2 regions of the Vibrio sp. QJM3NY_27 genome follow, and region 2 is predicted to be linked to the other one. Evidence: riboswitches for the same ligand, from Rfam matches in the RefSeq annotation. Region 2 holds a riboswitch; the other holds the start of a gene.
The links. Region 2 has a riboswitch for cyclic di-GMP ahead of gbpA (N-acetylglucosamine-binding protein GbpA). Riboswitches for the same ligand answer to the same signal wherever they lie in the genome.

Region 1 (11,451 bases), on a different replicon from region 2:
TCATTGATAAAGATGCAGACATCGCACCAGGCACTCAAATTGGTGTAAACCTGACAGAAGACAAAAAGCATTACCACGTATCTGACGATGGTGTAGTTGTTATTTCTAAAGGAGCGCGAGTTGGTTACTAAAACTCTCTCGGTACTTTTTGTAGCGTCTGAAGTTGAAGGCTTGATTAAAAGTGGTGGCTTGGCTGATGTAGCCAAGGCACTGCCGAAAGCGTTACAAACACTCGAACAGGACGTTCGAGTGACTATTCCCGCGTATAGAAACATTCCAAACATTGATGCAGCCGAAGTCATTTTATCGACCGAGCTCGATCATTGGCCTCATACCGCTTACCAAGTCAAAAAACTGAGTGTAGAAGGTGTTCAAGTTTTTGGTATCGAATGTGCCAAATATTTCGACCGTCCAGAAATGTACGCAGAAAATAATCAAGCTTACGCAGATAACGGAGAGCGTTTCTCGTTCTTCAGTGCAGCTTGCCTTGATATGCTTCCTAAGCTTGGCTTCCAACCTGATATCATTCATGCAAATGACTGGCATACAGGCTTTGTTCCTTTTTTGCTTAAATCACGTTATCAACAACATGATTTCTTTGAAAATACGCGCAGTGTTATCTCAATTCACAACGCAGTTTTCAAAGGTGTGTTCGCATACGATGAACTGCAATTTCTACCAGAAATGCATAGCTACAATGTGCCTGAAGCTTCAGTGAGTGACACGCATGTCACAATGCTGAGAGCCGGCGTGATGTGTGCTGATAAGGTGAACGCAGTAAGTCCAACGTATGCCGAGGAGTTGAAAACGGAATTAGGCAGTCACGGTATGGCAGTAGAATTCCAGTACAGATCCGCGGATCTTTTTGGCATTTTGAATGGTTGTGATTACGGAGCTTGGAACCCGGAAACGGACGCTTTCCTCCCTCGTAAATTCAAAGCGACAAAGCACAGCATGGTTCGTGGGAAGTCAGCTTGTAAGCAAAAACTGCAACAAGATGTTGGCCTCCCCGTCACCGATTGTGCGGTTTATGGCATGGTTTGTCGTTTGACTAATCAGAAAGGTGTTCATTACTTACTGCCTATCATCGAACAGTTTTTGAAAAACGATCTTCAGATCGTGATTGTCGGTACTGGTGATCCAGTTTTAGCGAGTCAGCTGAAAGAGCTGTCGGCACTTCACTCAGATAAGTTCTCGTTTGTAGAAGCGTATAATAATGAGCTTGCGCACTTAGTTGAAGCGGGTTCTGATTTCTTCTTGATGCCTTCGGAGTTCGAACCTTGTGGCTTAAACCAAATCTACAGCATGGCTTACGGTACGTTACCGATTGTTCGCTCTGTGGGCGGTTTAAAAGACAGTGTGAATGATTACGATCAGGATCCCGAGATAGCGACCGGCTTTGCTTTTGAAGAGCCAACACCGCAAGCGTTACTGGCAGTATTGCATCGTTCATTACTACTTTATGCACAAAACCCCGCTGAAATTAAGCGTGTTCAACTTTACGCGATGCAACAAGATTTTAGTTGGGAAGATGCGGCAAAAGAATACCTTACGATGTACCATTCTGCATTTTAACGTGCTGAATTAGCTGTAAAATAAGCTGATGTATAACAACTGAACTTAATAGTAGAAGGCGCTCTGATAGTAGAGTGCCTTTTTGTTTTCTGGTCAGATCACATCACGTTTAGGAAGACAAAACTTGCAAACTCATTTTAGTCAGGTAGAAAAGGTGGGGTAGGTATTCACATGACTAATGTTAGGTTTGACACTATTATCACTTAAATTTCTTGATTGCGTGATATCCTTAGCCATCGCCTTGTGATGAGGCAGAGCTCCATTCCAATAATTAAAGCGATAGGTATGTCTGAGAGTTTACTATTTCATAAAACATTTACTCACCCTACGAGCGATGAGTGGGTTGTATTTGTGCATGGCGCAGGAGGCAGTTCCTCCATTTGGTTTAAGCAGATCAAAGCGTATAAACAGCACTTCAACTTGCTTCTCATTGATTTGAGAGGGCATGGTAAATCAGACAACATCCTCAAAGAGCTGATTTCGAATCGTTATACGTTCAAAGCGGTAACGCTCGATATTCTTAAGGTGTTAGACCATCTGAAAATCCGTTCTGCACACTTTGTAGGCATGTCTTTGGGCACGATTATTGTCCGTAATGTCGCAGAGCTAGCGGCTGGCCGAGTACGTTCAATGGTGCTAGGTGGTGCCGTGACCAAACTCAACACTCGCTCTCAAGTCTTAATCAAGTTGGGTAACTTGAGTAAGCACATCATTCCTTATATGTGGTTATACAGCCTTTTTGCTTACGTTGTGATGCCACAAAAAAGCCAAAAAGAATCACGTCACCTGTTTATCCGCGAAGCCAAAAAGCTGTGCCAAAAAGAGTTTAAACGCTGGTTTATCCTTACGGCTGATGTGAACCCATTGATGAAGTACTTCAAAGACCGAGAATTGCCGATTCCAACTTTGTATTTGATGGGCGAGCGCGACTACATGTTCATCAAGCCAGTAAAAGAAATGGTAGAAGCGCATAAGTCGAGTGAGTTGGTAGAAATTGCCAATTGTGGGCATGTGTGTAACGTAGAAAACCCTGAAGAATTCAATCAACGATCTATCGCTTTTATACAAAAGCAAATTCAGTGATTCTTTAGCAGAACAGATGCTCGAATAGAATTGAAACAAAAACGGGAAGCTAATTTTAGCTTCCCGTTTTTATTTGGAGGAGGTATCTGACCGAGTTGTTATATAAGGCCGTTGGAGCCACTTTACCTTTCAAAATCTGCTATTCAGGTGAAGCAGCACCGCACTGCCAACAAGAACCGAATTGTGCTTCGTTGACTTCATGACATTCTCCGCAACGCCACTCTTCATAAATGATCGAATCTTGCTGTTTCTGGTAGTCATTAACAACTGCCCGGGCTTTGCTCGCCAATTCTGGCTCATATAACCATACGTAAGGGTCAGTTTCTTCGGTAAATGGAATTTCCCCTTTCAAACCGAATAACCCTTCACCACGAACTTCACACGCAATATTCACACTTTCTAGCAATCCACAGATGATGTGGGCTTCTGTCGGATTCGATGCACTGAAGATTTTCATTGAGATAGAACCTTATCTGGCTATATGCGTTATTTAGCTATTATAAGTATACGTTATTCAGTGATAGACGTTATTCAGCCACAGGTGCTGAGCGAAATTTATTCATCAACCATTTTGCAATGATTGGGAATACACCCAGTAAGGCAAATGACAAAAGTACTGAAGGGGACACGATACCCGAAAGTGAATCAATTTCCGCGAGTTGAGTACCAGCATTCAAGAAAACAGCGGTACCCGGTAACATCCCTATTTGACTCGTAATGTAGTAACGACTCACGGACATCGGTGTTAGACCCATCAACAGATTGATAAGAAAAAATGGGAATACAGGAATCAGACGCAGAGAAAACAAGTAAAATGCTCCGTCTTTTTCAACGCCCTTGTTAATCGTTGCTAATTTGTCACCAAATTTGGTTTGGATCCAGTCACGTAAAAGGTAGCGGCTACTTAGAAATGCGAGGGTTGCACCAATGGCACTGGCGAAAGAGACCAGCAGCAAACTATTCCAGAAACCAAATAGCGCAGCCCCTAACAGGGTCACAACAGCAGCACCAGGAATTGAGAAAGCAGTAATCATTAAATACGCGACAAAATAGATAGCAGCGGCAGCAATGAAGTTGCTATCAATGTAGTCAGTTAAAACGGCTTGTTGGGCCTTGGCATTTTCAAGCGTTAGGTATTGGCCGAAATTGACGCCTAACAAGACGATGGTTACGACCAACACAATACCCAATATCATTTTCTTACTCATTGATACTTCCTCTAAATTTTCAATGTATACCATTAGTATAGATAGACAGGCAAAGCATAGATTAACTTTCAGCAGATATAAAAAAAGCCGCAGTAAATGCGGCTTAGTTATGTATATAGTTTTTCACTTACAATGTTAATTGACGCGATTGATAAGCTCTTCACGACGCTGCTGCGGTATAACAGACCAATGTGTGCCATTGATCGCGCCTTCTAGCGCCCAAAGTAGTTCAATACTGACAGAAGACGCATGTGATTCTTTGATGGCGTTAAATGCGTTTACAGAGCCAGATTCATATAAACGTTCTACGGAATCGATCCCTGCTTTTTTCAACATACGCTCAGTGGCGAGTCGAAGGTTGGGCAGATCTTTGAGTCGAGTAGGCTTAGCTGAAGATTGCTCAGCTTTTTCTTCTTTAGCAAAACCCAGAGACGTCGTTGCAAGCTGCAAGATTTTCTCTTGGTCTTGCCACAGGCCTTCGGGTAAAGCGAAATATTTAGTAACGACAGGGAAACCACGTTTTTTGTAGACGTACGGTTGAAACCCTTGTTGTTCGAACTGTTTCGTTGTGCATTTGTCTGCTCGTATGTGCAGCTGGTCATTTACAACCAGAGCAAACATAGTGTCATCAGCAAAAAGACCGAAGCCACCAAACATCGAGCGTGATTTTATTTTTCCTAGGGATTCAAATAATTTCATTGAATCCTTTAGTATCGGTTTATCCATGTTATTTATCTCGGTGTATTTGAACTACGCCACCAAATAAGCAGGTCCGAGAGATTAGCAAAATGTTGCAATTAAATTGTCAATTAGCCGTAAATTACTAAATTATTAGTAGTTACTGCATTTTGCCATCGGTAACCCCGCTACCATACCAACGAGTGGTTTAGGCCGGAAGCTTTGCGTCTCACTCTTTCAAGTGATTTGCCCTGTGCGTGACTGATTGAATAGAATAAAGTTTTTGTTGAATGAGGCTCACACTTGTTATTTCAAAATGTGATATTGCTTCAATTAATGATCTTTCCAGTATGATACCAGGTTCATTCATGTTGTTGATAAAAAAAGCGCACCTAAAGGTGCGCTTGATTAAACTAAACTGAATTTATCAATTAATTTAACGTTTTAACTGTGCTTCGCTCAACAATTTCAGGGTGCATTTCGAACACACGCTTTTCATGGTCTTTATCTTTAATGCGTTCTAACAAAATTTCGAAAGCGTTCTTACCAACACGACGTTTGGGTTGGTGAACCGTTGTTAACGGCGGAGAGAAGTATTCAGCCAACTCGATGTTGTCATAGCCGATCACTGAAATATCTTCAGGGATACGAATTCCTTTCTCTTGCAATCTGCTCATTAGGCCGAGTGCCATGGTGTCGTTAAAACAGAATACGGCCGTTGGGCGATCTACCATCTTAATGATTTTCTCTGCAGCAAGAACCGCAGTATCACACTCGAAGTTACCTTCAATGATCATGTTATCATCGGTAGCAATCTTAGCTTCGTTGAGTGCGCGTTTGTAACCCGCGATGCGTTCAACACATGCCGCTTTGTCTAAGTGGCCACTTAAACAAGCAATCTTGGAGTGACCGTGCTCAATGAGGTATTTGGTCGCTAGGTAACCACCTTCCTCAGAGTTGTCGATGATCTTATCTGCTTGAGAACTCTCAGGGCCCCAATCCATAATCACTTTAGGAATGTCAGCGTGACGGTCTAACATGCCTCTTAGCTCTTCAGTTAGGTCAGAACACATAACTAAGATGCCATCTACACGTTTCTCTGCAAGCATTCGAATGTAGTCACGTTGCTTCTCATAGATACCGCCCGTATTACACAGAATCAAAGTGTAACCTTGACGGTAGCAGTAGCTTTCAACACCATCGATAACTTCAGAGAAGAATAGGTTAGTTGATTGAGTAACTAGCATGCCGATAGTGCGGGTTGTATTGCACTTCAAACTACGAGCAACGGCACTTGGTGCATAGTTCAGTTCGTCTACGGCTTTATTTACTTTTTCTTGCGTCGCTTCTGCAACAAAGCGAGTTTTGTTGATTACGTGAGAAACGGTTGTTGTTGATACGCCTGCTAAGCGAGCGACATCTTTTATAGTGGCCATGGTTTTATCCTATTAGAAGCTACTTTCCCAAAGTACGGAATGAAGTAGCCGTTAAGCTACCTAACTAAGAGCTTAAATTTGTAGGGCTCTTTGGGTACTAAAGTGCTAAAAAACAAAAAACCGCTATTGAGCGGCTTGTCTTAACACCGAAATGCTCAAAACTATAATAAGCATAGCATTTCGTGAATGTTTCATATTTTATCGTTTGCGGTCACAATTTTAGACTGACTAGAAATTACTCGCAATAAAATTCACCCGGAAATCCGGGTGAATTGTCACATTCTTCTGAATTTATTTAACGAGTCATCCAATAAGCTTATTCACCAGCGAGGTATTGGGTGTCCAATGTACAGAATGCAAGTAGCAGAGATGAGACTGATGCGTAGAAACCGAATTCGTCAACGTCATGACATTTAACGTTGAACTTTGGTACCCAAGTAAGAAGTTGTTGCTCTATAAATTGCTGTTGAACAATGAACGATTTTTCTAGCTCTTCTTCAAGTTCCGTTTCATTAGAACGGATGATCAAGTTGCCAAGGAAGTCGAGTGCGATAGCGATGTGGTCAGCTGGTTCTTTTAGGTCTTGGTTCACCACTAAGTTGTGCTTGGCCATGATCTCTTCCATATCTTTTGCTGGCTTATCATTCAAAAGGCCAGTCTCACCGATATACATAGAAGCGTAAGGAAGTGCGCCATGCTTATCTGTTTTTAAGAATAAGTCACAGAAGTCAGCAGACAATTCTAGTTGAGCATCCTCACGCGTTTGTAGGCGGTTTAGCGCATCCACTAGGCTATCGATCGCCGGCTTTAGTGTTTCATTTTCGCCTAAACCAGTTAGGAAAGAACGAATTTCAACAGAGTGGTAGTGATCGAGTTCTTCTTGAGTGAGCTCTTTAGCGAATAAGCTTGATAGCAACCAGTATATTTCTGCTCTTTGCTCGTTGAACGCTTTCGTATCTTTCATTTCTTAGATCCTGATTTAGTCTTGTGGTGTTACTTATATGCATCTTGAAATTACTTGTGCAAAGCACACCAAGGCTGAATAACAAGGTTATTTGCGAAACGCAAAGTTACTCGTTAGTAGTAATGCCTATATTGAATTGCGATGGACGATAAATAGCAAGGTTTAAGATTGTCTTGTATCAAAAAAGATCCATGTTTCTGGCTTTTATCTTGTGTACCACTAGAATTGTTACGAGTTATGAATAGAATAGTCACTGAAACTATTAAATAAGAAAAGTGGTGTAGATGAGCTATCACGTATTAGTCGTAGAAGATGATGTGGTAACCCGCAGTAAACTGGTCGGATACTTCCAGAACGAAGGTTACACAGTAAGCGAAGCAGAAAGCGGCGCTCAAATGAGAAACGTGTTAGAAGATAATAACGTTGACCTCATTATGCTGGACATCAACTTACCAGGCGAAGATGGATTGATGCTAACTCGCGAATTACGCAGTCAATCAGACATTGGAATTATTTTAGTTACTGGACGCACGGATAGCATCGACAAAATCGTTGGCCTTGAAATGGGCGCTGACGATTACGTTACTAAACCCTTCGAACTTCGCGAGTTATTGGTTCGAGTTAAAAACCTACTTTGGCGCATTTCTGCCGCTCGTAAAACAGCAGCAGGTAAGGTTGAAGAGACTGAAGACGAATCTGTGGTTCGTTTTGGTGAGTGGACGTTTGATATCCCTCGTCGTGCGCTAAGCAAAAACGGCGAACCGGTAAAACTGACTAAAGCTGAATATGAACTGTTGGTTGCGCTCTCTTCTTATCCTAACCAGGTATTAAGTCGTGAACGCATTCTGAATATGATCAGTCACCGAGTGGATGCTCCAAACGATCGAACTATCGATGTGTTAATCCGTCGTATGCGTGCGAAGATGGAGTTTGACCCTAAGAATCCACAAATTTTTGTAACGGTTCACGGTGAAGGTTACATGTTCGCTGGTGATTGATTTCCTGCGAGAGTGATTAATCAACAACGATATTTAAACGTAAAAAGCCGAGACATCATTGATGTCTCGGCTTTTTTATTGCTTAGCTTTTACTGTTTACGAACTGGAAACCTGCAAATTACTTGGTTAATCAGTCTTGCCTATCTGGCCGAATCTAAAGATAAGACTATGTCTACAGGTAAGATTATGTCTACTGATAAGATCCAGTTTACTTATTCGGTTGAGTTTATTGAGGCTGCGCCGCAGAAATACCACCGTCATCTTCAACTAAGCGAGATGTTTCAGGAACAACAATGGGTTCTTCAACGGTGTCATTACTTGTATCAAGCCAATCACGCAGGCTTTGCCACATCAACCCCATTGTTTCGTGCCAGTAACGCTCAGTTTGCTCAAGGTAAAGAGCTTTGGGCATGTACTTATTCCAAGGTTCAACAATCCCTTCTTGTGCAAGGTAGTTGGTTGGTGCTGGTAATGGCCTCATGCCGGCAGCATGGAATTCATTCAATGCGCGAGTCATATGGCTAGCGGAAGTTACCAGTACCATTCTTTTATTTTTAACGAACGCAGCGGCTTGGCGGGCTTCTTCCCAAGTGTCTTTTGCTGTTTCAAGCAGAATGATATCGGGCTTTGAGACACCTAGTGCCAACGCAACTTTGGCCATCATTCTAGCATTGCTCACTTCAGTGCCTGCACCATAGCCAGACAAAATGAGTTTTGCACCAGGGTAAAGGCGTAGAATACGAATCCCTTCACTTAAACGCATTAGACCGGTGCGACTAAGCTCTGATGTTGGTGGGATTTGGTCGTCTACGACGTGACCACTTCCGAGAACCATCACGTAATCGACGGTTTCATCGACAGGTAAAAAAGCGGTGTGTTGCCTTTCCATTGGCATTAAAAGTTGACTAGAAACTGGCTGGAAAGCGATTAGGAAAATACCACATAGGGCTGAAAGGGTGATTAGGCAACCCGTCTTCCTTTTGGTAGTAAACATCACTAGGGCTAAACCCAGAAAAGCGAGAATTAACATTGCTGGCAGTGGCATCAGTAACGAAGACACTACTTTTTTCAGCTCAAACATATCCGAATAGTCCGAAAAAACATCACTTAGTAGTAAAAAGAGACATCGCCTCTTTATTCCTGAAATTCCTGTGACAGAATAGCAGGCACGATAGGACATAATAACTCAAGTAGCCGTGACTGAAGACCGTAATTTCGACGATATTGCCCACAAATTTGCAAAAAATATTTACGGCTCTGACAAAGGAGAGATCCGTCAGATCATCGTATGGGAAGATTTAGAACAAGCTTTGAGCAAATTTGAGCAATCAGCTTCGCCGCTGCATGTGCTTGATGCTGGAGGCGGCCTTGCGCAGATGTCGCAAAAAATTGCGTCGCTTGGGCATAACGTTTCTCTTTGTGACCTCTCTTCTGAAATGCTGAAGCTAGCAGAAGAAAGTATCAGTGAAGCGGGTTTGCTAGAGCAGTATCGGTTTATTCATTCTCCGGTCCAAAAAGTAGCAGAGCACCTTGAAGGCCAAGTTGATTTTGTGATGTTTCATGCCGTAATGGAATGGCTCGCAGATCCTAAAGAGGCGCTTGATTTATTACTGGAACAAGTAAAACCCGGTGGTGTTGCCTCGATAATGTTTTACAACCACCACGGATTAGTCCTGAAAAATGTGATTTGTGGCAACATTCCTCATGTATTGAATGGGATGCCACATCGAAAACGGTTTAAGCTGCAACCACAAAAAGGCTTGAAGCCAGAAGAGGTTTATCAATGGATAGAAGACGCCGGTCTAGAAATCTGTGGTAAATCAGGCATTCGTTCCTTCAGTGACTACATAGGTAATATGGAGTACATGGGCGATTACCAATTTGAAGATGTATTGGAACTAGAAAAACAGCTATGTCGCCAAGAGCCATATCTGTCGCTAGGCCGTTATATTCACGTTTGGGCTCAAAAACCTGCGCAATAACAGCGGTGAATGTGGTAAAAGAAGCCACAACATGCGCTATGCAATCGTAATAAGCCCGCGTCATAAAGAAATAGGCGTCATATCTAATACGTTCCATATGACGAAGAACAGTAACAGGAACCACAATGAGTGAAATGACTCAAACTGCCGAAGAGCAGCCAATTGATGAGTTGGTGGGCTGGGTCAAGCAGCATGATTTTTCATTAAACTTGCCACCAGAGCGCTTAGCATTTTTGATTGCTATCGCAGTACTAAGCAATGAAAGGTTCGATGAAGAGTTGGGCGAAGGTGAACTGCACGATGCATTTACCATTGTCACTCGACTGTTTGAAGATACTGGCGAAGCGTCTGCGTTTCGTGCCAACAATGCCATCAATGAGCTAGTTAAACAGAAGTTGATCAGCCGCTTTACCAGTGAAATCACCGATGGTGCGAGCATCTACCGCTTATCACCGTTGGCCGTTGGTATCTCTGATTATTACTTACGTCACCGTCAGTTCTCTAAATTAAAACTGTCGATTCAGCTTTCTATGGTTGCCGATGAGATGGCAAAAGCCATTGAAGCTGCGCAGAAGGGCGGAACTCCGGGGCATTGGAAAAAGAACGTTTACGGCGTGCTCAAATATTCAGTTGGTGAAATTTTCGATCAGATTGATCTTAACCAACGTGTTATGGATGAGCAGCAACAAACCGTTAAGCAGCAAATTGCCGACCTTTTAAATAAGGACTGGCGAGAAGCGATTAATAACTGTGAAGCTTTGCTATCAGAAACTTCTGCAACGCTAAAAGAATTGCAAGATACCTTGCAAGCGGCGGGTGATGAACTGCAAACACAGATCCTCGATATTCAAGAAATTGTTTACGGTGACGATGAACTCGAGTTCGTTGGCGAAACCCTGTTCGGTTTGCAAATGAAGCTTGACCGAATCACCAGTTGGGGTCAGCAAGCAATCGACTTGTGGATCGGCTACGACCGCCACGTTCACAAATTTATCCGTACCGCTATCGATATGGATAAAAACCGTGCCTTTAGCCAGCGGTTGCGTCAGTCAGTCACAGACTACTTTGATGCGCCTTGGTTATTGACCTACGCCGATGCTGAGAAGCTGACCGATCTTCGTGATGAAGCGCTAGTGCTTCGTGATGATGAAGTGATGGGACAATCGCCAATCGACGTTGAGTACGAAGAATTTGAGCAAGTGAATGATCTGCTTTCAGAACGAATTGCAGAGATGTTAAAAGCTCACAAACAGCAAGGCGCGCCAATTGACCTTGGCCTTGTGCTACGCGATTACCTCGCAGCACACCCTCGCACACACCATTTTGATTTAGCCAGAATTGTTGTCGACCAAGCCGTGCGCTTAGGTTACTCAGAGTCTGACTATCAGGCTATTCAGCCGGATTGGCAGGCAATCAATGATTTTGGTGCAAAGGTACAAGCAAATGTCATTAACAAGTACTGATGATTACATGCCAGAGAAACTGGTAAAAGCGATAGCGAACCCGTTGTTCCCTGCGCTAGATAGC
Region 2 (11,451 bases):
TCTTGGGTCTGGGTCTCTCGCTAACCAGTTCATAGCATCTTGCATAATTACTAAACCTTTTCATATCGGGATGTCTTTCTGTTGATTTAATTTAAATGATATTGATTATCATTTCCATGAAAGCAATCGTAAAACTCGATTTAAAATAAATTCCAACAGCAAGGGAAGGGCATATGGATAAAGCAACTTTAAATAATTGACTGTTTAGTAAGTAAACTTACCTTGAATAATTGGATATCACTAACTAGCCTTTTACATAAATATAACAAAATTTAACAAATTCGCCGTTTTTGAATCTTTCATGGAAACTTCCAACGCTTATGAGCCGTATTAGATCTTAGGTTGATATGAGGTCAGCAGCCCGTTTACAGGCTAGTTCCATGTGAGTTGTAGATTGAGATTCAGCCTTTCATGTGCAGCCGGGATAACAATGAATGTTGTTCAGCTCGCAACGACATTTAGGTCGCAAGTATCCAATTAGGAAGGATAAGGAGAGATCTTTTGAAAAGATTACTGGTTAGGCTGGGGTGGCTTTTGAAAAGTTTTGTTGTGGTTTTGGTATCGCCTTTGGTGCATGCCAGCACTGAATACAATATGACTCAAGGTGTCACTGAGATCAGCGGTAAGGTATACGAACTTCATATGCTGATCTTCTACATCTGCTGTGCGATTGCTTTTGTTGTTTTTGGTGTTATGTTTTATTCAATTCTGAGACACCGAAAGTCGAAGGGGGCGGTTGCTGCTCATTTTCACGAAAGTACGAAAGTCGAAATTCTTTGGACCATCATTCCTATTATTATCCTCATCGCTATGGCCATACCCGCGACCAAGACCTTGATTGCGATGGAAGACACCTCTCAATCAGAACTCACAATCAAAATTACAGGCTCGCAATGGAAGTGGCACTACAGCTACTTTGGCGAAGATGTTGAGTTTTTCAGCCTTTTAGCGACTAGCGATAAAGAGATTGAAGGTATTGAAGTGAAAGGCGCGCATTACCTGTTAGAGGTTGATAAGCCGCTTGTACTGCCTATCAATCGTAAAGTCCGCTTTTTGATGACTTCCGATGATGTTATTCACTCATGGTGGGTGCCTGCTTTCGCGGTTAAGAAAGATACCATTCCCGGTTTCATCAATGAGGCGTGGACAAAGATCGATGAGCCTGGCGTTTACCGAGGCCAGTGTGCTGAATTGTGTGGTCGTGCTCATGGCTTCATGCCGATAGTGGTACGTGCCATGGAAGAAGACGACTTTGACGCATGGTTAGCGGAGCAGAAAGAATTGGCGATCGCTGCACAACAAGCGGCGCAAGATGCACTAGATGCGTCACTTTCCTTAGAAGAATTGAATGCTATCGGTGAAGAAGTCTACAAAACCCGTTGCGCCGTTTGTCATCAAGTCAACGGAGAGGGCATTCCCGGCGCATTTCCTGCCATTAAAGGAAGCCCTATAGCACTTGGTGATGTGGGTGTTCATATCGATACCATTGTTTATGGTCGTGGAGGCACCGCAATGCAGGCATTTGATAATCAATTAACCGAGAAAGAGATTGCTGCGGTAGTGACTTATCAAAGAAAAGCTTGGGGTAATGATACGGGTGACATTGTTCAGGCTTCAGATGTAAACGCTTATAAAGCCAAGCAAGAAGGCGGAGGCCAAGCAGCTGACGAACAAGGCTCAACGGATGAAGCACAAAATGATGCTAAGGAGCAGTTATGAGTTCGCCAATCAATCAGCCGGTGAAATCGGCTCCTGCAGAAGATCAAGCACTGAGTCATTCAGCTGAAGGTTCATTGGACAGCCACGATTTACCTCATGATGATCTCGACTCACATGCTGCTCCCAAAGGTTGGGCGCGTTGGCTTTACTCAACCAACCACAAAGACATAGGTACACTTTACCTTTGGTTTAGCTTTGCCATGTTCTTAACAGGCGGCGCCATGGCGATGGTGATCCGTGCGGAGTTATTCCAACCGGGGTTACAGCTCGTTGAGCCAGATTTCTTTAATCAGATGACTACCGTTCACGGTTTAATAATGGTATTTGGTGCCGTGATGCCTGCATTCACAGGTTTGGCTAACTGGATGATCCCAATGATGATTGGCGCTCCAGACATGGCGCTGCCGAGAATGAACAATCTCAGTTTCTGGATTCTACCTTTTGCTTTCTTGATCTTAATTGGTTCTTTGTTTACTGAGGGAGGCGGCCCGAGCTTTGGTTGGACATTTTATGCGCCGCTCTCGACAACTTATGGTCCAGATAGTACGGCGCTGTTTGTATTTTCTGTCCATATTATGGGGATCAGTTCGATCATGGGGGCGATCAACGTCATCGTAACCATAGTGAACATGCGCGCGCCGGGAATGACTTGGTTCAAGCTACCGATGTTCGTATGGACTTGGTTGATTACCGCTTTCTTATTGATAGCCGTGATGCCCGTGCTCGCGGGAGCCGTAACCATGGTACTGACCGATAAATACTTTGGGACGAGCTTTTTTGATGCTGCGGGTGGCGGGGATCCGGTGATGTTCCAGCATATATTCTGGTTCTTTGGACACCCTGAAGTATACATCATGATTTTACCGTCTTTTGGTATTGTCTCTGCGATAATCCCGGCATTCAGTGGCAAGCGTTTATTTGGTTATCACTCGATGGTGTACGCAACATGCAGTATCGCACTGCTGTCATTCTTAGTGTGGGCGCACCACATGTTCACCACGGGTATGCCAGTATTTGCCGAGCTTTTCTTCATGTATTGCACCATGTTGATCGCCGTGCCTACGGGAGTGAAGGTGTTTAACTGGGTGGCGACGATGTGGCGGGGCGCTTTGACCTTTGAAACACCAATGCTGTTTGCTATTGCCTTTATCGTTCTATTCACGATTGGTGGGCTATCTGGATTGATGCTCGCTATCGTACCTGCCGATTTCCAATACCACGATACCTACTTTGTTGTGGCTCACTTCCACTATGTTCTGGTGACAGGTGCTGTGTTCTCAATTATGGCCGCCGCCTATTATTGGTTGCCGAAATGGACAGGGCATATGTACGACCACAAGCTCAGCCTGTGGCATTTCTGGACATCAGTCATATCGGTCAATGTACTTTTCTTCCCTATGCACTTTTTGGGTTTAGCGGGCATGCCTCGTCGAATCCCTGACTACGCGATTCAGTTTGCTGACGTTAACCAAGTGGTATCGATTGGTGGCTTCGCCTTTGGCTTGTCGCAATTGATTTTCTTATGGTTGGCTATCAAGTGCGTAAGAGGTGGAGAGCCTGCACCAAGCAAACCATGGGACAGAGCGGAAGGCCTTGAGTGGACGGTTCCAAGCCCAGCACCTCATCACACGTTTACTCATCCACCTAAAATTGATTAAGGGGAAGGAGTATGAGCGATAACAAAAACCACCAACAAGACAGCAATAACCAGCCATCACCCAAACGCTCGACAAAGACGTTGACGGGCTACTTGGTGCTGAGTGTGATTGGCATGTTTGGCTTTGGCTTCGCTCTGGTTCCTCTGTATGACGTGATGTGTGAAGCTTTGGGGATCAACGGGAAAACCAACACGGTTTCAGCGGTTCAGCCTCAAGGAATGCAACCTGATTATTCTCGCACGGTTCGAGTGGAGTTCATGTCGCACATTAAGCCAGATATGCCATGGCAGTTTGTGCCTGAAACGCGAGTGTTAGAGGTTCACCCTGGGGAAGTGGTTCAAACGAATTACATTGCGAAAAACTTATCGGGTCTTTCGTTAGTTGGGCAAGCGGTGCCATCGGTGTCTCCCGGAAATGGAGCGACATATTTTAATAAAATGGAGTGCTTCTGCTTTAACCAGCAGCCTCTGGACGGACATAAGAGCGCTGAGATGGGGCTGATCTTCTACATTGAGCCTGAGATCCCAGAATCGATTCATACGCTCACTCTCTCTTACACCTTGTTTAATATCACAAGTGATGTTGGCTTGAACAAGAGTCAGGCTCAAGCTGAGACACTCGCAAGTAACTAGGGATTTACAGAACCAGTATCAACATAAGGAGTTGAGCGATGAGTTCTAAAAAGGAAGTTTATTTCGTTCCACATCAAAGCCACTGGCCATTAGTGGGTGCCGTTGCATTGTTTTTGGTCGCGGTTGGCGCTGGCTTGACGGTGCAAAACATGGGTACCGATTCTGCTGGTGGTGTGTTTGGAAAAGCAGTGCTGTTAGTTGGGTTTTGTGTGTTGCTTTACATGCTCGCAGGTTGGTTTAGCAATGTGATCACCGAATCGCTAAGCGGCCTCTATTCTGAGCAGATATCTCGTTCGTTTCGACAAGGTATGAGCTGGTTCATCTTCTCTGAAATTATGTTTTTCGGTGCTTTCTTTGGCGCACTTTTTTATGCTCGCATGATTTCTGTGCCCTGGATTGGTGGCGCAGGCAACAATGCAATGACTCACGAAGTGTTGTGGCCGATGTTTCAGTCGATATGGCCGCTGACCACCACACCAGATGGTGTGACGACGCAAGCAATGCCTTGGCAAGGTATCCCGCTTAAGAACACCATTATCCTGCTGCTTTCCTCTGTGACGCTGCACATGGCACATATCAGTCTTGAACAAAATAAGCGTATGGCTTTGATCGTGTGGTTGGAGGTAACCATTGTTCTGGCTGGCTTCTTCCTATTCTTCCAAGTTGAAGAGTACCTTCACGCGTATCAAGAGATGGGGCTGACGCTTCAATCCGGTATCTATGGCAACACCTTCTTCTTATTGACAGGATTCCATGGTTTGCATGTGTGTTTAGGAACGATTTTTTTGATTGTGTTACTGGCGAGAGTTGCGAAGGACCACTTCACTCCGAAAGACCACTTTGCGTTCCAAGCGGGCAGTTGGTATTGGCACTTTGTTGATGTGGTTTGGTTAGGTCTGTTTGTGTTTGTTTATGTGCTCTAACGAAATATATCGGTCTAGCTGTTAGGTTTGTATGGGCTTAATAAGGGCGAGGGTTGGGAGTTATCATTCCTGAACCTAACGCCAGTAATAACAGTAGCACGACAACGGCTGACCACATGACTCGACGACCCAAGAAGTGACTCAGTCTTTTGCCATTGTGTTTACCTGAGGCGATTTGGATTAGCCCTTTCATCAGGTTGAAAGCGATAAAAAATAGCAAAGCGACCAATACAATTTTAAACAACAACACAAAGGTAGATGACGCCATAGTGATAACTCCAAACCGATTGATTGATGATGAACACAAGTTCCGCAGTAAAGGTTTTTGGATAGCGGTTGTTTTAACTGTGGTTTCAGTCGGCATTTTAATCAAGTTGGGTTTGTGGCAGTTAGACAGAGGTAACGAGAAACTACGTTATGAACAGCAGCTATCAGAAAGAGCGCAGCAATCACCTAGGTCATTGGATGGGGTTATCTCTGAATTGCAGAACTCGCGTACACAAGCGCAAGATTTATCTGAACAGCAGTCTTTAAATGGTTTGAAGGTTGACGTGACATTGGAAACATCAAGTGGTTTGGTGATCTTGTTAGACAACCAGATTAACCAAGGAACGGTGGGGTATGTGATTTACATGTTGGGGGAAGTTCAAGTTCAAGGAAAGCAGTTCTTGCGCAAACATCAACTACTGATAGACCTTGGGTTTGTTGTGGCAAGCCGTGACAGAAGAGAGCTACCGCAACTAGGAAATATCACATTACCAACCAATATGTCAGGGCGTTTGTACACTCGTTCGGTGAACCCTCTAAGTCATGAGTTGGCTTTAGAAAATACAACGCCTAAAAGAATTCAAAACATCAACATCACAGCGTTATCAGAGTACACAGGGCAAGAAGTGCTGCCCTTTGTCTTCCAACCGCAAAGCTTAGAATCGTGGCCTTATGAGTTGTTGTGGCGACCAACGGCTATGAAATCTGAAAAGCACTTCGGTTACTCATTTCAATGGTTTGTAATGGCAGTGGTACTTTTGTTTTTGATGTTGTTAATTGGCTATCGGTACCTAAAAAAGACACCTATCACGGAGAATCAAGATGGATAAGTCTCAAGCACAAGTGAACAGGGAAAGTACCGATGCAAACATGGTTGAGTTTAAAAAGCGTCGCACTAAGGGGCGTTTAGTATTAATCGGATTGGTTCTAATTTTTGCTCTGCCAGCGATTATCGCCAAAACCGTATTGGAACAGAGCTGGTATACGTCAGGAGTAACCAACTCAGGAGAATTGATTGAACCAAGGGTCACGCTGAAAGATTTTGGCGTAACGGTACCCATGGCTGGAGAGGGTTGGTTAGTGGGTTATATCGCCCCTACAGAGTGCGAAAGCTTGTGTGAACAACAACTCCATTATTTGAATCAAAGTTATTTAGCTTTAGGGAAGAACAAAGAAAGAGTGACCGCTGTTGTTTTTGTTTCAGAAGGGGATTCATTGGTGAGTTCGCTCAACAAGCCTGATTTGTCTTTCTTGGCTGGAGGTGATCAACTCAGTACTGAGTTTGCGCCTGCTTCAATCGTCATTATCGATCCTCTTGGGCAACTGGTGATGGAATATAAGAGCGTTTCGGACTCTTCGCAGTTAGTCAGCCAATCGAAAGGAATGATTCATGATTTACGAAAACTACTCAAGCTGTCGAGAGTGGGGTAATGGCGAGTAATCATTAGGTGTTGATGGTTCGTATAGGGAGATAAGCGATGCAAAAAGGAGCTCCAAAGTTACTCATGTTTATTATGAGAGTGACTATCTTGTTAACTCTGACTGTTATTGTGCTCGGTGCTTACACGCGTTTGTCTGATGCTGGCCTTGGCTGTCCAGATTGGCCGGGATGTTATGGCAAGATCACCGTGCCTTCCGATGCATTAGCGGTGAATGAAGCGAATCTACAATTTCCAGAACGAGCGCTTGAAGCTGAAAAAGCCTGGATCGAGATGGTACATCGCTACTTTGCAGGATCGTTAGGAATTCTTATCTTCGTGGTCGTTACTTGGTGTATCCAGAAAAACATTTCACCGATGGGCCTTCCTCTCGTTATCTCCGCAACTGTGATCTTTCAGGCTTTGCTTGGTATGTGGACGGTCACTCTCAAACTCATGCCTGTGGTCGTGATGGCGCACTTGATGGGTGGCTTTACGTTGTTGTCCCTTCTTTGCTTGCTCTATTGCCGTTTATCCAATATTCAGAGTCGTTCTAGTGGACCTGTTTATCCGTCAAAACTTAAAGCTTGGGCGCTGCTTGGGTTGATAGTGGTGGTTGGGCAGATCTTGTTAGGTGGGTGGACGTCATCCAACTATGCCGCTCTTGTGTGTACGCAATTACCCATTTGTGAAGGGAACTGGACAAGTTATCTCGATTTCAAAAATGCATTCGATTTTGCTCAACGCGGACATGATAACTATGAGTTTGGCGTGTTGGCGTATCCAGCAAGGCTCACCATACATGTCATGCATAGGTTCGGGGCTATTGTTGCCACATTAACTGTGTTGATGATTGTGTATCAACTTTGGAAGTTGGGTAAAGCACCTCAACAGAAGCTGAGTATCATTGTTGTGATGGTGTTGTTTGCTCAAGTCAGTTTGGGGATTAGCAATGTCTTGTTCCACCTGCCGATATCCGTTGCGGTTTTGCATAACCTAATGGCGGCAATGTTGCTTGTGAGTATGGTTGTGACTAACTTTGTGGTGTGGCAGTACAAACCAAGCGAGTGTTTGGCTAAGAACAATGTATTACAAGGAGGTAATCATGGTCAGTAGAACGTCGACACAAAATAGAGTGATGGTTCAAGGTGGAGCATCAAGCAATGAAAGTGCGACCAATCATAGAATTTCCTCAGGAAACGAAGTGGTTTCAACAAGTGATTTGGTCTCGAAAAATAAAGCAACTTGGAAGGTCTATTTAACACTGACTAAACCCAAGGTAGTGGCTTTGATGCTGCTGACTGCATTGGTTGGTATGTGTTTAGCGGTACCCAATGGATTGCCCTTACAACAAACTTTGTTCGGAATGATTGGGATAGGGCTGATGGCCGGTTCGGCAGCTGCTTTTAATCATTTGATCGACAAAAAGATCGATGGGCAAATGACTCGCACTAATCGACGACCTTTACCGTCGGGTGAACTGAGTAGTGTGCGTGTGTTCAGTTTTGCGTCTGGTATTGGCTTACTTGGTTTTGTCGTGCTAGTGGTGTGGGTCAATCAACTCACCGCTTGGTTAACTTTTGCGAGCTTATTAGGTTACGCGGTGATTTATACCATGTATCTGAAGCGAGCGACGCCGCAAAACATTGTGATAGCCGGAATTGCTGGCGCTATGCCACCCTTATTAGGCTGGACGGCCGTAACCAATGAACTGCATTCAAATGCTTGGCTGTTGGTGATGATCATCTTTATTTGGACGCCTCCGCACTTCTGGGCGTTGGCAATTCATCGTCGTGATGAGTATGCCAAAGTGAATATTCCCATGCTGCCTGTGACCCATGGTATTGCTTACACCAAAACATCGATTTTGCTCTATACCTTGCTGCTAAGCATCGTATGTATATTGCCAGTGTTGGTCGGCATGAGCAGCTGGATATATCTGAGCGCTTCATTGGTGCTCAACGGTGGGTTTGTTTACCACGCTTGGGTACTTAAGTATCGTGATGAGCCTAATATGGCGATGAAGACCTTTAAGTTCTCCATCTATCATCTCATGATCTTGTTTGTTGCTCTGTTGGCAGACCACTATCTACTTTAACAACTGGCATTTCTACTTTTACTGAACAAGAAAACGGATGCTTTGGGCATCCGTTTTTGTTTGGTTGATGACTAAAACTCACTTAATACAAAGTAAGTATCTAGCGAGTACTTAGTCCACTTTGTTCCAAGCACTTTGCCAGTGTGAACCGACACCTGGTTCGTACTGAGTTGCTGTTGGAGCCCATTGGACACAGTAACCAGAGTATGGGAACTCTTTACACTGATAAACGCCGCCGTCGCTGCTCAGAACCTTAGTACCTGCTGTGTAAGACTCAATGCTTTCAGGGAATATGAAGTCATAATCGCCGGCTGGTGGAGGCGTTTGCTCGTCCATTAGATGGAAATCAAGCGTATTTTGATCTACTAGGTTACCTTGGTCATCTTTCGTCACGACTACAAGCATGTGGTGGCCTGCTTCCGACTTAGATAGAGTGAGTTGAACATCTTCAACTTGTCCGTCTGATAACTCAGATTTCTGAGATGCAAGTGCTTCACGGTGATGGTTGTAAACGGTCAGTTCTGCTTGAATATCGCCAGTTGCCGCTAATGTAAGATCAAGCTGTGTAGGTTGGTTCTCATCAATAACATACTCAGACTCTAGGCCTGTGACTTCTAGCTCATGATCTGGCTCTGGAGTATCAATCTTGTAACCGATTTCTACGCTCTTAAAGCCTGAACCTGATTTTAGATAAACAGGGTTAGTGCCGTACACTGGCGCGAAATCGTTTTGATCGTTTAACTGGCCCGCTTTGATTTGCGTTTGCTCTTGATTGATCTTAGAAGCAAGCGCGTAAGACCAGTTGTTCGCTTTACCTTGCTCGTTGTTCTCAATCACTAGCTCTGTACTGTATGAAGCGTTCTCACCAGATTGGTCGAAGACGCGAGTGTAAACAGCGTCACCTACATTCAGGTCTTGCGTTGGGTTGATTTGACCGCCTTGATCCCAATCAGGAATGATAGGGCCGTCGCCATCAAACTTCACATCGATAACATTGTAGAAAGCCGCTGCAGTGTCACCTACATCCCATACCGCAAGGATCACTTGATAACCTTCGCGTTCTGGCACATTACACAAGTGGCTGACTTGCATCGGTGGTTGTTCCATGTTGCCTTCAATAACACAGAATGGCGTTAAGTCGAAAGAGCTGCGCGCCAAAGGTTGGTTCGGGTTCCAGTCGGGTTGCGTAATATAGTATTTCCAGTCGCGAGTTTTGTGGTTCGCTGTGAACGTCCACTCAAAGTATTGAGAACCAGACTTGATCGGGCGTTTAACCCAGCGATCGGCTGTTTGCTCGTCTAGCGCTGCTGCTAAAGAAGATTGCGCACTGGCGATTTTACCATCGGCAGGGCCGCTTTCAGGGAAGCCCTCAGGGCCTTCTACACTTTGTGGTTCATATTGAATACCACCACAGCCTATGTTTTTTTGTTGTGTATCACTCGCTGGGAATTTACACAACGCGACACGGCTTTCTGCTACGCCATTATCGTATGCCGAGACATAACCGTGACCGAAGCTTGCTCCACTGACGCTAAGTAGCGATAGCGCGATGAGCGATTTTTTTGGGAGTTGTTTCATTATTTGTCCTTACTGTATTTGGCCGACAAAAAAGAGAACACTCCGGCATGCATTTACACTTAAATTCTATTAAGTGGCGGCCCCGCTATCATAGACAGAATATATGTCGACAGACCGGTGGCTTTGCGTCCTATTCTTTCAAATAGTTTGCCAGAAGTGAGTTTGAGCAAACGAAATGTAGCCAACAGCTTTTATAAATGCGACACAATAGATTTAAATGTGGAATGCTAATCTCGAACTTATAATTCTTAATACAAATTAACTTGCTATATGTTTAGTTCACCAACGTATAAATTATTGATATAAATAAAGAAAGTATTTACTCTAATTGCTTTTGTGAATGCTTTCGATTGTGATTTTTTGTTCTGTACGACAATTGCGCGCATATCAAAACCAAACCTTTGGTTTCCACTAACCAAACCCTGACATGTTATGTATGAAAAGCCGGACAATTGATTGGTATGAATTATATAAAGGAGTCGGTATGGAATTCACAGAACTAGATAGAGACGCGTTATATCAAACGTGGATGTCACAAAAATCGAGAATGCGTATTACGCAAATGGAGTTTTCAAAAAAGCTTGGAATGAACCAGCTTGATTTCTCTAGAGTGCTAAGAGGCGAGACGCCATTAACGATGTCTTTCGTTAGTCACTTTTGTCGTTTACTTCATTTAGAGCCTAGGAATGTGTTTCCTTCGCTTAAAGAAGGTAATGAGTCAGGGCCGAAAGTGGTCTACCTGAAAAGTAGAATGAGCGTTGATGGTGAGATCCAAAATGCTTATATCGAAGGAAATCAGGTAATCGTAGAGTATGCACACACCGTTCAGCATGACTAATTTTAGAGATAGCTCTGAGTTTTAACCCCTTTTCCTACAACTTTTTCACATAGGGTGCGGCATACTTGTTTAGATTCATAAATTTAACCGAAGTGCGCTATGACACCTTTAAAACTTCTCTTGTTTGTTGCAACCAGCATCTTTTTGTTTGGTTGTGCAGGCGGCCCAATTAAAACCGCAACTAAATTCACCAGTTATGAAGATTTTCAACCATGATTGACTCGCTTGGTGATGCCAAAGATGCGATCAACTATTGGGTTGAACGTTTAGGTGATACTCTACAGAATATCGATGACGCTTAGAAAGAGCCTGTAATGCTA

Region 1: another riboswitch for cyclic di-GMP. It lies ahead of AC3CIA_RS10430 (TfoX/Sxy family DNA transformation protein); the one in region 2 lies ahead of gbpA (N-acetylglucosamine-binding protein GbpA).

What each region holds. Positions count from the first base shown of each region.
Region 1 covers NZ_CM173511.1:2,345,707-2,357,157, reverse strand. Annotated here, with positions in the region: gene glgC (glucose-1-phosphate adenylyltransferase) at 1-131, shown strand, start outside; gene glgA (glycogen synthase GlgA) at 121-1,575, shown strand; gene AC3CIA_RS10445 (alpha/beta fold hydrolase) at 1,861-2,658, shown strand; gene AC3CIA_RS10440 (putative signal transducing protein) at 2,798-3,115, opposite strand; gene AC3CIA_RS10435 (TVP38/TMEM64 family protein) at 3,186-3,866, opposite strand; gene AC3CIA_RS10430 (TfoX/Sxy family DNA transformation protein) at 4,002-4,592, opposite strand; cyclic di-GMP riboswitch class I at 4,720-4,805, opposite strand; gene purR (HTH-type transcriptional repressor PurR) at 4,976-5,980, opposite strand; gene torD (molecular chaperone TorD) at 6,297-6,944, opposite strand; gene torR (two-component system response regulator TorR) at 7,229-7,942, shown strand; gene elyC (envelope biogenesis factor ElyC) at 8,169-9,023, opposite strand; gene cmoM (tRNA uridine 5-oxyacetic acid(34) methyltransferase CmoM) at 9,139-9,924, shown strand; gene mukF (chromosome partition protein MukF) at 10,050-11,387, shown strand; gene mukE (chromosome partition protein MukE) at 11,368-11,451, shown strand, end outside.
Region 2 covers NZ_CM173512.1:170,479-181,929, reverse strand. Annotated here, with positions in the region: gene AC3CIA_RS16710 (phospho-sugar mutase) at 1-45, opposite strand, end outside; gene coxB (cytochrome c oxidase subunit II) at 502-1,719, shown strand; gene ctaD (cytochrome c oxidase subunit I) at 1,716-3,377, shown strand; gene AC3CIA_RS16695 (cytochrome c oxidase assembly protein) at 3,389-4,009, shown strand; gene AC3CIA_RS16690 (cytochrome c oxidase subunit 3) at 4,048-4,932, shown strand; gene AC3CIA_RS16685 (DUF2909 family protein) at 4,970-5,200, opposite strand; gene AC3CIA_RS16680 (SURF1 family protein) at 5,088-6,029, shown strand; gene AC3CIA_RS16675 (hypothetical protein) at 6,022-6,630, shown strand; gene AC3CIA_RS16670 (COX15/CtaA family protein) at 6,678-7,733, shown strand; gene cyoE (heme o synthase) at 7,723-8,715, shown strand; gene gbpA (N-acetylglucosamine-binding protein GbpA) at 8,827-10,293, opposite strand; cyclic di-GMP riboswitch class I at 10,366-10,455, opposite strand; gene AC3CIA_RS16655 (hypothetical protein) at 10,778-11,131, shown strand; gene AC3CIA_RS16650 (DUF3820 family protein) at 11,446-11,451, shown strand, end outside.